Regions from separate parts of the Dongia sp. P2_B8 genome, predicted to be linked through region 2. Evidence: riboswitches for the same ligand, from Rfam matches in the RefSeq annotation. Region 2 holds a riboswitch; the other holds the start of a gene.

Region 1 (6,847 bases), on a different contig from region 2:
CTTCGCGGTAGCATTGGCCTGCGGTCTCGACGCCGCGCAGCAGATTGCCGCTGGCGAAATAGCTGGCATCGGTGCAGCGATAGAACTGGTCGATGACGGGACCGCGGGTGCCGGGATCGATCTCAAGATGGCTTTGCGTGAGAAGGGCCGTCTCCGGGCGGAACTGGCCGGTGAAGATGATGCCGTCGCACTCCAGAGACCTTGCCTGGCCGCGGCGCTGGAAGCTCAGGGCCTCAACCAGGTCGGTGCCGATGATTTTGAGATCGGTGCAGCCGGTCAGGACTGGCACGCCGAAGCCGATGCGCGCTACCCAATCGCCGGGCCGCCGGGCGGTGATGCGCGCGCGCTCCTCGATCATGGCCACCGGCTTCACGCCGACATGGCTCAAGGTGAGGAGTGTCGAGAAAGCGACCAACTCCGAACCGATGATGAGCGGCCGCCGGAAGGGTGCCTTGCCATGGAGATAGACGAATTGCTGCAGGGCGCCGGTGGTCATGACACCCCAGGGCCGCGTGCCGGAGATGAGCCTTGCGCTGCGAGGTGTTTCGCGCGCACCCATTGCGAGGAGGACTTTGTGCGCCTGCAAATTCTCAGGTCCACTGGGGCCGGTCACCTGCAGGCGGCCGTTGGGTTCCAGCTTGAGGACGGTCTGGCCGAGGCGGAGATCGAGATCGCTCACGCGGTCGACCAATCGCCTGGCGAAATCGGGTCCGGTCATCAGGCGTCCGAATTGCAGCAGGCCATAGCCGGTATGGCCACAATGGCGCGGGATGCCACCACCTTGCGGCTCGCGGTCGATAATGACGACGTCCCGGACACCGAGGCGCTTCAGCTCTGCGGCGGCGGAGAGGCCGGCAGGTCCGGCGCCCAGGATGATCACGTCATGAGTTCTCACGACGCGGCCTCGTGCGCCAGTTTATCCTCTGCCAGCGCCATGACATGGGCGCTGCAATAGAAGCCCTGGCAGCGCCCCATCATGGCGCGGGTGCGGCGCTTCAAGCCGCCGATATCGCCGGCCGGCAAGGGGCCGGTGAGGGCGTTTTCGATCTCGGCCCTCGTCACCAGTTCGCAATGGCACACGATTTCGGTCGCGAGTGGTTCCTGATAGGGGCGAATGTTCTCTTCGCATAGATTGGGCATTGGCGTTGAGATGGGAGCAGCCTCGATGAGAGGTCCGAAGCTCGCGGCATAGAGGTCAGCCACATGCCGTGCGATCCCCAGGGCGCCTGTGAGACCGGTCGAGCGGATGCCGGCCACGGTGATCCAGCGCCGGTCCGGCTGCGCCATGATCTGGTAGTCCTTGAACTGGGTTGCTGGCCGCAGTCCGGCGTAGATCGCTGTGACATCGACATTGGCAAGGCCCGGCAGCATCTCGGCACCGCGCGCGACCAGTTGCTGGAGTGCCGCCTGGTCGACCTCGGCATGGATGCGGTCTTCCTGGTCTTCCGCGGTGGGACCGACCAGCACATTGCCGAAGGCGGTGCGGCAGATGACGATGCCCTTGGTGCGCTCGGTCGGCACCGGCAGGATGATTGCTTTGAGAAGCCGCGCTGCCGGCTTGTCGAAGACGACGAACTGACCTTTGCGCGGCGTGATCTTGAAGGGCGCGGGACGGTTGATCGCCTCGACGATGTCGCCCTGATTGCCGGCGGCATTAATGACAAGATCGGCCGTTACCTCGCCCTGATTGGTGTCGAGGTGCCAGATGCCATCGAAATGGCCGCTCACCACCCGGCAGTTGCGCAGAATGACGCCGCCATGGGCGAGCCCCTGATGGGCATAGGCCAAAGGCGCCGACCAAGGGTCGATGATATGTTCGCCCGGCACATGTACACCGCCCAGCGCCTTAGGTGAAAGCAAGGGCTCCAGGCGGCGCAGGGCATCGCGGTCGATGCGGGCGACATCGGTCACCTGGTTGTCATGGGCCTTGGCGACAATGTCGTCGAGCTTTCCTAACTCCTCCTCGTTCCAGGCCACGACCACGGCGCCGGATTTCACCAACGGCAGACCCAATTGCTGGCGGATCTCGAGATATTCGCGGTAACCTTGCTGCATGCAACTGAGCTCCAGCGACCCATGCGGAGCGTCGAAGCCGGTATGAAGGAGGGCGCTATTGCCCTTGGAAGCACCGGAGAGCAGATCGCGCCCGGCCTCCAGCAGCACGGGCTTGAGGCCGCACATGGCGAGACGCCGGAAGATGGCGCAACCGACCACCCCGCCACCAATGACGACAACTTGCGTATGATTGGTATCGGCCAAAATTCATCGTCCCCTGATGAAGGCCGAGTGTGCCACGGTTAGGAAAATAAATCACGCGTGGCGGTGGGGTGACGCTTGATTGCCAGGCTTCCAAAATCGTCATCCCCGGGCGAAGACCCGGGGATCCACTGGTGCAGTTGAAAGCGTGGATGCCCGGGTCAAGCCCGGGCATGACGAACATATCAGGTGCGGCGCTCAGATCTGCGTGCGGAAGTGGAAGGACTTCGGCCTTGTCAGCATCTCGTACCCGACGCGGGACAATGTTGCACCGCGGCCGGAATCCTTGATGCCGACCCAGGCCAGGGCCGGGTCGAGATAGTCGCAGCGGTTCATGAAGACGGTCCCCGTCTCGATCTCGTTGCCGATCTTGCGTGCGGCGATCTCATCCGAGGTCCAGAGCGCCGCGGTGAGGCCGTATTTGCTGTCGTTCATCAGCTTCACGGCTTCCTCGTCATTCTTCACCTTCATGATACCGATGACCGGGCCGAAACTTTCTTCCGCCATCACCGACATGGAATGATCGACATTGACCAGGACCTGCGGGGCGAGATACGGCGTGCCGGCCTTGTCAGCCGGGAATAGCTTGCTGTCGATGAGGGCCTTGGCGCCGTGCTGCACTGCATCAGCGATCTGGCCGCGCACGAATTCGGCGGCCGACGTACGTACCATCGGCCCGAGATTGGTGGTGCTGTCCATCGGATTGCCGAGCTTGTACTTCTTGGTGAGGTCGACGAAGCCGTCGACGAATTTGTCGTACAAACTCTCATGCACATAGATGCGCTCGATGGCGCAGCAGCATTGGCCGGAATTGAACATGGCCCCATCGACCAGATTCTCGACCGCATGGGCGAGGTTGGCATCGGCGCGGACATAGGCCGGGTCCTTGCCGCCGAGCTCAAGCCCCATGCCCATGAACTTGCCGAGCGCCGCCTGCTGCACGGCATGACCGCCGCTGACCGAGCCGGTGAAATTGACATAGGCCACTTCGGGGGCACCGATCACCTTGGCGGTATCGTCATGGGTGAGGACGAGATGCTGAAAGAGACCTTTCGGCAAGCCGGCGGCATCGAATGCGGCCTGGAAATCCTCGGCGCAGAGCGGGGTCTGGGCGGAGTGCTTCAAGACGACCGCATTGCCGGCCATCAGCGCCGGAACGACGCCATTCACGGAGGTGAGATAGGGATAGTTCCAGGGTGCCACGATGAAGACGACACCCAGCGGCTCACGGTGCAGCACGCGGGTGAAGCCGGGCTTGTCGGTGAAAGAAACGTCGGCCAGGGCTTCCGGTGCCAGATTGATCATGAAGCGGGCGCGCTCTTCGAAGCCGCGCATTTCGAACGGGCTCTGCGTGATCGGGCGGCCCATCTGGCGGGTGATTTCCTCGGCGTGCTTGTCCTTGCCCTTCAGAAACTCATCGACCGCCTTGTTCAGAATCTTGGCCCGCTCTGCGATCGGCACCTTGCGCCAGTCGATCTGCGCCTTGGCGGCAGCCTTCAGGATCGCGGCGATTTCGGCTTGAGTGTTGTAAGGACGCTCGACATAGACGGAATTGTCGATGGGCGTGACGGTTTTCTGGGTGGCGGACATAGGTAACCTCGGGGTGTTTGAAAAAGAATAGCGCCCGCGTGTCCAGCCGGACTCGCGGGCGCTGCAGATGAGATCAAATGATTTCGAAGTAGCGCGACAATTCCCAATCAGTGATGTGCTTGCGGAACTCACGCTCCTCATGCTCGCGGGTGCCGGCATGATGCTCGACGAAGGCATCGCCGAACAGTTCACGCGCGGCCTTCGATTTGCGCAGGCGCTGGGCAGCGTCCCACAAGGTGGTTGGCAGATCGAGCTTGGCCGGATGCTTCATCTCGTAGGAATTGCCGACGATGGCAGCCATCGGTTCGATCTTGTTCTCGATGCCGTAGAGGCCTGAACCAATGGCGGCCGCCAGGGCCAGGTACGGATTGCAATCGGCGGCGGCGATGCGGTATTCGACGCGCTGCGATTTTTCCGACCCAGGAATGACGCGAAGCGCGCAGGTGCGGTTCTCGACGCCCCAGGTGGCGTTGGTCGGCGCCCAGAAGCCGGGGATGAGGCGCGAGTAGGAGTTGACGGTGGGCGAGACCATGCCAAGCACTTCCGGCATCAGGGTCTGCTGGCCGCCGATGAACCAGCGCATCTTGTCGGAGATGTTGTGCGGCTTCTTCGGGTCATGGAAGACGGCCTTGCCGTCCTTGCCCTTCAAGGAAATGTGAATGTGACCGGACTGGCCGGGATAGGAGTTCGACCATTTCGCCATGAAGGTCGCCATCAGGCCGCGGCGCTGCGCCAGCACCTTCATGAAGGTCTTGAAGAGCGCGCCGCGATCGGCGGCCTCGAGAGCCGAGGTGACGCCGAGTGCCGCTTCAAGGACACCGGGGCCGGTCTCGGTGTGGAGTCCTTCGATCGGCATGCGCATCTTTTCGCACATGTCGAGAATGTCCTGGTAGAGCTCGGACCAGACGGAGTTACGGATGACGGAATAGCCAAACCAGCCGGGGGTCATCGGCGTCAGGTTCTTGTAGTTCTTCTCGCGGATGCTTTCCGGCGTTTCGTCGAACATGAAGAATTCGAACTCAAGGGCCGAATAGACGTCGAAGCCCATCTTGGCGGCCTTGGCGAGGACGCGGCGCAGTGTCCCACGCGCGCAGATCTCTTCCGCCTTGTTGACGAATTCCGAGATGAAGAGGAGGCCGTTATCCTCCATCGGCAGATCGCGGCAGGTCTCCGGGATGATGCGCGCCCAGGCGTCGGGATAGGCTGTGTGCCAGCCGGTATAGTTGAGGCCGTCGATCAACTGGTCCTGATTGTCCCAGCCCAGCACCACGTCGCAGAAGCCGAAGCCGCCTTCGAGGGCGGAAAAGAACTTGGCTTTCGACATGTATTTGCCGCGCAGGATGGCATCGCCATCGAACACGCCGACCTTCACATGGGTGAGGCCCCGCTCCTCGACGATCTTCTTGGCTTGTGCGACGGTTTTGACTTGTTCCGGTTTCAACGGCATTTGTGTTCCCCCTGTTCGATCTATGAATTGGAATTTAGGCCGCGCTCAAGCTTGCGGCAATGATGTCTTGGAATGCGAAGTGTGGCTCCCCGACGTCGGGTTGGTGCGGCCGGCGAAAGATCTGCCGGTCAGCCCCCCTCTGTCTTTGAGACCTGAGAGATTCGCCGGGGCATCTAAGGAAAAGATGCCCGGTTTACTCCGTCGGTGAGGCGACGACGTCCGTCGCCCGCTTTCCAGAGATGACGGTTCCGACCTGGTCCTTTTGCCTGAGAGTTTCCGGGGGCGGTTGCTCCTTCGGCGCCGATCCGGCCGCGTCTCTTTTGCGGCCGTGCCAGTCTCTCCCGAGGTCGGAGGATTGTGCGGCCGGAGTGTGTGATTGCCCCATGGAAAGGTCAAGCTGGAAAAGAAAAAGGGAGGCAGTTTGCACTGCCTCCCCAGATGATATTCGCTTTGTTGTGGGATCAGCCAGCGCCACCCAGCGCCGCTTCTTCCTTGGCGATTTCAGCCTGACGTGCCTTTACATCCGCTTCGGTGAGCGGCGGACCGGGGAACCGGCTCTTTTCAAACGCGAACCAGATCACGATCAGCAGCACGATCGCAGCAGCCAGGAACTGACCCACCAACTGGTAGGGTGGCTGGAAGCCGACGAAGGCGAGCACGGCGCCGCCGAGAACGGCCAGAACGCCAACCGGCTTCGACCAGACACCGAGATTGAACGGGCCCTTCTTCGTCCAGCTCTTGCCTTCGGCCAGGATGCCCGCACCGATCGGCATGATGTAGGAGACGTAGAGGAACACCGCACAACCAGACGCCAGGACGATATAGGCGTTGGCATCAGCGCCGCAGACCCAACCCAGGATGAAGCACAAGCCGGCGCCAACCCAGATTGCCGCACCGGGAGTGCGGTGTTTCGGGCTGACCTGACGCAGGAACTTCGACGCACCCGGGATGCCGCCGTCACGCGCGAACGCATAGATCATGCGCGAAAGCGAGGTCATGCCGGCAAGGGCACAGAGGTAGTTGGCAAGAACGATGCCGATGGCTAGCAGATCCTTGATCCAATGCGGCATGCCGTTGGATTCGAGGACGTAGTAGAACACCGACCAGCCCTTGGCCGCACCTTCGGTCATGTCCGGCATGGCAAGCAGCACTGCCACCACAAGCAACCAGCCGAACAGAGCCGACCAGAACACGGCCGTGATCATGCCGCGCGGCACAGCGCGCTGCGCGTCACGGGTTTCTTCCGACGTATGCGCCGAAGCATCGAAGCCGGTGATCGTGTAGCACACGTGCAGCAGGCCAAGGATGAAGGCAAACATCAAGCTGCCCGTCGCCGGCCAGGTTCCGGCACCTAAATCACCCGTGTTGTTGGTGAAGGTCACCAGACGGGAAAAGTCGAGCGGTACCGGCGAACCGATCAAAAGACCGGCGATCAGGACGAACGACACGCCCATGATCAGATAGCCGGAGAAATCGGTCAGGATCGTGGTCGCCTTGATGCCCATATAGTTCAAGACTGCCTGCGTGAAGGTGATGATCGCGACGGCAATGGTG
Region 2 (6,847 bases):
GCTTCCAGCGCAGCACTGGCTGCCGGGCGGCCAGCGTTTCATCCAGCCGGCGGCGGGGTGTGTGATAGGGGGCGCCTTGGAAATAGGCAGCATCGCCGGCCTTGGCGCGTTGCGCCAGTCCTTGCACCACCTCGATATAGCGATCGAGGCCGATCTTGCTTTCGGTCTCGGTGGGTTCCATCAGCAAAGCGCCGTGGACGACTAGCGGGAAGTACATGGTCATCGGATGATAACCCTCGTCGATCATCGCTTTCGCGAAATCGAGCGTGGTGACACCGGTGCCTTCCAGGAAGTCGTCGTTGAACAGCGCCTCATGCATGCAGGTGCCGGGGAAGGCCGCCGACAGGTCGCTGCGCAGTGAGGCCTGCAGGTAATTGGCATTGAGCACGGCATCGCCGGACACCTGGCGCAATCCGTCGGCACCGTGGCTGAGGATGTAAGAGAGGGCGCGCGTGAACATGCCCATCTGGCCGTGGAAGCCTTTCAACCGGCCGAACGCTTTCCCATCATCATGCTCAACGAGATCGAAACCGTTGGCGCCGTGCACGACGTAAGGCAGTGGTGCATAGGGCGCGAGAGCGGCCGAGAGCACGACCGGCCCCGAACCCGGGCCACCGCCGCCATGGGGCGTCGAGAAGGTCTTGTGGAGGTTGATATGCATCGCATCGACGCCGAGATCGCCCGGCCGCACGCGGCCGACGATGGCGTTGAAATTGGCGCCGTCGCAATAGAAGTAACCGCCGGCGCCATGGATCGCATCGGCGATGTCGATGATGTCGTTCTCAAAGAGGCCGCAGGTGTTGGGGTTGGTGATCATGGTGCCGGCGACATCGGGACCGAGCTTCGCCTTGAAGGCGGCAAGATCGACGCGGCCGCGTTCATCGGCTGGCACGGGATCGACCTCGTAACCCAGCGACGCAGCGGTGGCAGGGTTCGTGCCATGGGCGGATTCCGGCACCAGGATGCGCTTGCGCGCGTCGCCCTTGGCGAGGTGCGCTGCGCGAATGGTCAGCATGCCGCAAAGCTCGCCATGGGCACCGGCGGCCGGTGACATGGCGATGGCCGGCATGCCGGTCAAGGTTTTCAGCCAATGTGCCAGCGTGTCGATGAGTTCCAGGGCGCCCTGCACGGTCGAGACCGGCTGCATCGGATGGAGATCGGCGATGCCCGGCAGCCGCGCGATCTTTTCGTTGATGCGCGGATTGTGCTTCATGGTGCACGATCCCAGCGGATAGACCGACATATCGATCGCGTAATTCTTCTGGCTGAGCTTCGTGTAGTGCCGCACGACCTGCGATTCGGCAAGGCCGGGCAAGCCCACGGCACCCTTCCGCTTCATGCCGGCCAGGCGTTCCTTGTGCTTGGGCACATCAGGCAGATCAACACCTGAGCGGCCGGGCACATCCATCTCGAAGATCAAGGGCTCTTCGATCTGCAGGCCGCGATTGCCGGAGATTGTCCCGGCGCTGGTGTTGATCGGTGGATTGAGCTTGGTCATGCGAGCACCTCTTTGAGGCCGGCTTCAAGGGCAGCCATCTCGGCCTCGGCGGTCAGTTCGGTAGCGGCAACGAGCAGCAGTTTCTCAGCTTCCTTGCCCGGCACCAGGCGCGCCACGGGGACGCCACACAGAATGCGCTTCTTGGCCAGAGCCTCGACCACGCCGATCGCCGGTTTCGACAGTTCCAGGGTGAACTCGTTGAAGAAGCTGTCATTGAGCAGCTTCACGCCGGGGATTGTGGCGAGGCGATCGGCCAGATTGCTGGCGGTCGCATGATTGAGCGCTGCCAACTGATTCAGGCCAGCTTCGCCGAGCAGGGTCATGTGGATGGTAAAGGCGAGGGCACAGAGGCCGGAATTGGTGCAGATGTTGCTGGTGGCCTTCTCGCGCCGGATATGCTGCTCACGGGTTGAAAGGGTGAGTACCCAGCCGCGCCGCCCATCGACATCGACCGTCTGGCCGGCGAGGCGACCCGGCATCTGCCGCAGGAATTTTTCACGCGCAGCGAACAAGCCGACATAGGGACCGCCGAAACCAAGCGGGTTGCCGATCGACTGGCCTTCTGCGGTAACGATATCCGCCCCCATCTCGCCGGGCGGCGTGATGAGGCCGAGCGATACCACCTCCGTAACGGCAACGATCAACAGCGCACCGGCCGCATGCACGGCATCTGCCAGTGCCTTGAGGTCGTGGATATGACCGAAGAAACTTGGGTTTTGGACGACGACGCAGGAGACGTCGGGACCGAGCAGCTTGGCAAGGTCTTCCTTGCCGGTCGCATCCAACGGCGCCGAGACCGTCTCAAACCCGGTATGGCGGCCATGTGTCTCCACCACCTCGCGGTAATGCGGGTGGAGGCCGCCGGAAAGGATGGCCTTCTTCCGCCGCGTCACACGGTTGGCCATGGCGACAGCTTCGGTGGTGGCGGTGGCACCGTCATACATCGAGGCGTTGGCCACATCCATGCCGGTAAGCAAGGCGACTTGTGTCTGGAACTCGAACAGATATTGCAGGGTCCCTTGCGCCACCTCGGGCTGATAGGGCGTGTAGGAGGTCAGGAATTCGCCGCGCTGGATGAGGTGGTCTACCGCGGCCGGAATGTGATGGCGATAGGCGCCGGCACCGAGGAAACTCGGCGCCTGATTGGTGCCGAGATTCTTGACGGCCATGGCGCCGATGAAACGCTCGACCTCCATTTCCGGCATATGGTTGGAGAGGCCGGAGATCGGCGCCTTCAACAAGGCCCCATTCGGCACGTCGTTGTAGAGACTTTCGACCGAGGGTGCCCCGACTTTCGCCAGCATTGCGCGGCGGTCGGGCTCGGTCAGCGGCAGAAAGCGCATGTCAGTGCAGCCCCCTCAGCTCAAACTGGCGCAGAAGGTTTTGTAGGCGGCCTCGTCCATCAGGCCGTCGAGCTCAGCCTTGTTGGCGATCTTCACCTTGGCGAACCAGCCTTTGCCGAGCGCGTCTTCATTGACCGTGCCGGGCGCATCGCCCAGGGCCGCGTTCACGTCGACCACTTCGCCGCTGACCGGGGCATAGACCTCGCTTGCTGCCTTCACCGATTCGACGACCGCCAGCTCCTTGCCCTTCTCGACCTTCTTGCCGATGGCCGGCAGGTCGACGAACACGACATCGCCCAGTTGGTCCTGGGCATAGGGGCTGATGCCGATGGTGGCGACATCGCCGTCGATCTTCACCCATTCATGATCTTTGCTGAAGCGGATGCCGCTCATGGGGGTACTCTCCTCTGTCTGTTTGCGGCGCTTCGACGGATCGTCGCGCCGTTCTCCGGTGAAGCTGACCATCGCCGGTCAGCGCTGATAACGATGGGGTACGAAAGGCATGGCGGCGATCTTGGCGGGCAAGGCCTTGCCGCGCACCATAAGATTGATCTCGGTGCCGATGGCGGCATGGGCCGTTTCGACATAGCCCATGGCGACCGGCGCCCCGAGGCTTGGACCAAAGCCACCTGACGTGATCTCCCCGATCACGCGGCCACCGAAATCGGTGATCTCGGTATGCGCCCGCGCCGGTGCCTTGCCCTCCGGCAGAATGCCGACACGCTTCCGCACGGGGCCTGCCGCCAATTGCCGCTGTACGATGCCGGCACCGGGGAAACCGCCTTCTTCACGACGGCGCTTCTGCATGGCCCAGACAAGGTTGGCTTCGACCGGATTGGTCTTTTCGGTGATGTCGTTGCCATAGAGACAAAGGCCAGCTTCCAGGCGCAGCGAATCGCGGGCCCCAAGGCCGATCGGCTTCACGTCGGGATCCGCTAGCAGCTTTTTGACCAAGGCCACGGCGTCTGCATTGGCGACAGAGATCTCGAACCCGTCCTCGCCGGTATAGCCCGATCGGGTGGCGATGATGTCGAAGCCGGTGGCTTTCAGCCGGGCACCGCTCATGAATTTGAGCTTGGCGCTCTCTGGCGCCAGGCGCGCAAAGACGGCGGCGGCCTTAGGCCCTTGCAGCGCCACCAGCGCCCGGTCGGCCAATACCTCGATCTCGCAGCGGTGGTTGAGTTTGGCCTTCAAATGCGCGATGTCGGCGTCCTTGCAGCCGGCATTCACGACCATGAACAGATGATCTGAGGCATCGCCTGGACCCATGCGGGTCACCATCAGATCATCGAGGATGCCGGCAGCATTGTCGGTGAAGAAGCTGTAGCGCTGCTGGCCCGGTTGCAAGGCCTGGAAATCCGCCGGGCACAGGCGCTCAAGCGCCGCTGCTGCGGTGGCAAAATTCTCGCCTGTGATGCGGATCTGGCCCATATGCGAGACATCGAACAGGCCAGCGCTCGTGCGCGTGTGCAGATGTTCGGTCAGGATGCCGGTCGGGTATTGCACAGGCATGTCATAGCCTGCGAACGGCACCATCTTGGCACCGAGTTCGACATGCAGATCATGCAATTGTGTGACGAGGAGCGGCGCATCGGCGCCCTGGCCTGAAGTATTGGGGCCCGAAGTACTGGCAGTGGCACTCACAAAGAAACCCTCCGACGAATGGCGACCGCGACCGGGAATTCCTCCATGGGAAAACCCGCGCGACCCCCCTCTGTCTTCGGGACCTGAGAGATTGGCCGACAACCCGCGTGCCATAAAAAGGCACGCAAACAAGCTGGCGGTTTACTCCTTCGGTGGGATGAAGCCCAGCTGTGAGGCCATCCGCTTTCCAGAGTTTTTCCCCGTATCGGTCCTTTTGCCTGAGAGTTTCCGGGGGCGGTTGCTCCTTCGGCGCCTGCCCCCAGTCACTCTGGCTGGGGGGAGGTCTCTCCCGATAACGGGTTTTGCCGCGCGCAAGATGGGCCGGCGCACGACTATCCGTCAAGCGGCATTTTTTTGTGCAGACGCGGCACGCGTGGCGGCGGGAGCCGCTGTCCGATCAGCCGCCGATCGTTGCCCGGTCATGGCCCGGTCATGGCCCGGTCATGGACTGGCGACTCGGTTAGAACTGCGGGTTGCGCCGGTTGAAGGCCAGTTCTTTCTCAGTCACCACCAGGCCGATATTGATGCGATAGAATTCGCCATTCTCGCCCTTGCGCAGGGGCAGCAGAATTTCGACCTGATCCTGGGCGATGCCCTGCACCTTGGCCGCGGTGAAGGGGATTTCGACATCAAGACTCTGGTCGCCCGGCATGTGCGTGCCACCCGGTCCGGTGATGCGGACCCAGTAATTGAACTTGGCGGCGCTGTCGGCATTCTGCGGTCCGCGGGAGGCTGCGAACTCGACGCTGAGTTCCGTGCGGATCGAGGTTAGCCCCGTATCGGTATCGATGACGTAGGTGCACATCGACTGCGACCTGGCGATGCGAGCTTCGAACGAGGTGTCGGCCAGATCTTCGCTCTCGCCGGCAAAGCGCGTCAGGTAGGCGGCATCCTGCAGGACCTTGACCGGCGGGCAGGGCCGGGACTGTTCCGCAATTGGATTGGTGCAGCCCGAGAGCAGCAAGGCCGCACCCAACGCGCAGAGCAGGTTCTGCCCGATTTTGGTCATGCCGATCATCATAATCCTTTCCGCGCGCGCCTTAGCCGCACTCAAAGTTTCGAATGCGAACCGTCGCACAGCGGCGATTTGTGGGTGTGTTTGCAGCCGCAGAAAAAGACGGCCTTGGCCTCGGTCGCGTCGAACTTGACCGGGCTGAATTCGCTGCCCTTGTGGGAGCCGTCGCAAAAGGGCTGCTTCTGGCTGCGTCCGCAGGCACACCAGAAATAGGATTTCCCCGCCTCGACATCGACCTTGAATGGCGATTTCTGCGCGATTTGCGGATTTGTCATGATGATCTCCAGGCCCCCCAAAGGCGCTCGTCGAAGCTGGTCGTCCGCGGACTCGGCCCAGGTGCTGCCCCGGCCACGTTAACGCTTCTTTGACTTTAGTAGAGCGGCCCGGCTTCCACAAGCGCGGCCATCTGCCCGATCCACCCCCAACTTGCGGAAAAACGATGGCAAATTGATCCCTTTGGCATTGCCCCCGCTTGACTTGCCACCCCGTTTGACTTGCCACCCCCTTTGACTTGCCACTGGGCCTGAAAACCCTATATTCCAGGCAAGAGTTTTCGACCAAAATTAGGCCGTGATGAGCAAGAGCAACCTGACTGTCTATCTGGCCGCCCCGCGTGGTTTTTGCGCCGGTGTCGACCGCGCCATTCAGATCGTCGAGCGGGCGCTGGAACGCTATGGCGCCCCGGTATATGTGCGCCACGAAATCGTCCACAATCGCCATGTGGTTGAAGCGCTGGAGAAGAAGGGCGCCATCTTCGTCGAAGAGCTGGACGAGATTCCTGGCCAGTTCCCGGTGGTCTTTTCCGCCCATGGCGTGCCCAAGGCGATCCCGGCCGAGGCCGAGCGGCGCGAACTCATGTATCTCGATGCCACCTGCCCGCTGGTGTCCAAAGTGCACCGCGAGGCCGAAGGCCATTTTGCCGCCGGTCAGCACATCATCCTCATCGGTCACGCGGGTCATCCGGAAGTCATCGGCACCGTCGGCCAATTGCCCGAAGGGGCGGTGTCGTTGGTGGAAACCGCCGAGGATGCCGAGAAGATCACCGTCAGCAATCCGCTGGCGCTGGCCTATATTACCCAGACCACGCTCTCGATCGACGACACGATCGGCATCATTTCCGTCCTCAAGCGCCGTTTCCCCAATATCCACGGGCCGCGCAAGGAAGACATCTGCTACGCCACCACCAACCGCCAGCAGGCGGTGAAGGCGATCGCCGAGAAATGCGACCTGATGCTGGTGATCGGCGCGCCCAATTCGTCAAATTCGCGCCGCCTTGTGGAAGTGGCGCTGGTCGCCGGCTGTGCCAACGCCTATCTGGTGCAGAAGGCCTCGGAGATCGACTGGGCC

Evidence for each region. A riboswitch is a leader RNA that binds a small molecule or an ion and turns the genes downstream of it on or off. The one in region 2 is predicted to bind glycine.
Region 1: it holds a riboswitch for glycine, as region 2 does, so the genes downstream of both, AC1DWZ_RS13250 (glutamine synthetase family protein) here and gcvT (glycine cleavage system aminomethyltransferase GcvT) in region 2, are expected to answer to the same signal.

Annotation. Positions count from the first base shown of each region.
Region 1 is NZ_JBFUDM010000003.1:1,212,985-1,219,831, forward strand. Features, by position in the region: gene AC1DWZ_RS13235 (NAD(P)/FAD-dependent oxidoreductase) at 1-895, opposite strand, end outside; gene AC1DWZ_RS13240 (FAD-dependent oxidoreductase) at 892-2,259, opposite strand; gene AC1DWZ_RS13245 (aldehyde dehydrogenase family protein) at 2,455-3,846, opposite strand; gene AC1DWZ_RS13250 (glutamine synthetase family protein) at 3,920-5,293, opposite strand; glycine riboswitch at 5,423-5,537, opposite strand; glycine riboswitch at 5,539-5,647, opposite strand; gene AC1DWZ_RS13255 (amino acid permease) at 5,755-6,847, opposite strand, start outside.
Region 2 is NZ_JBFUDM010000006.1:196,500-203,346, reverse strand. Features, by position in the region: gene gcvPB (aminomethyl-transferring glycine dehydrogenase subunit GcvPB) at 1-1,498, opposite strand, end outside; gene gcvPA (aminomethyl-transferring glycine dehydrogenase subunit GcvPA) at 1,495-2,841, opposite strand; gene gcvH (glycine cleavage system protein GcvH) at 2,857-3,234, opposite strand; gene gcvT (glycine cleavage system aminomethyltransferase GcvT) at 3,313-4,485, opposite strand; glycine riboswitch at 4,554-4,678, opposite strand; glycine riboswitch at 4,682-4,787, opposite strand; gene AC1DWZ_RS17685 (hypothetical protein) at 4,946-5,494, opposite strand; gene AC1DWZ_RS17680 (CDGSH iron-sulfur domain-containing protein) at 5,536-5,775, opposite strand; gene ispH (4-hydroxy-3-methylbut-2-enyl diphosphate reductase) at 6,074-6,847, shown strand, end outside.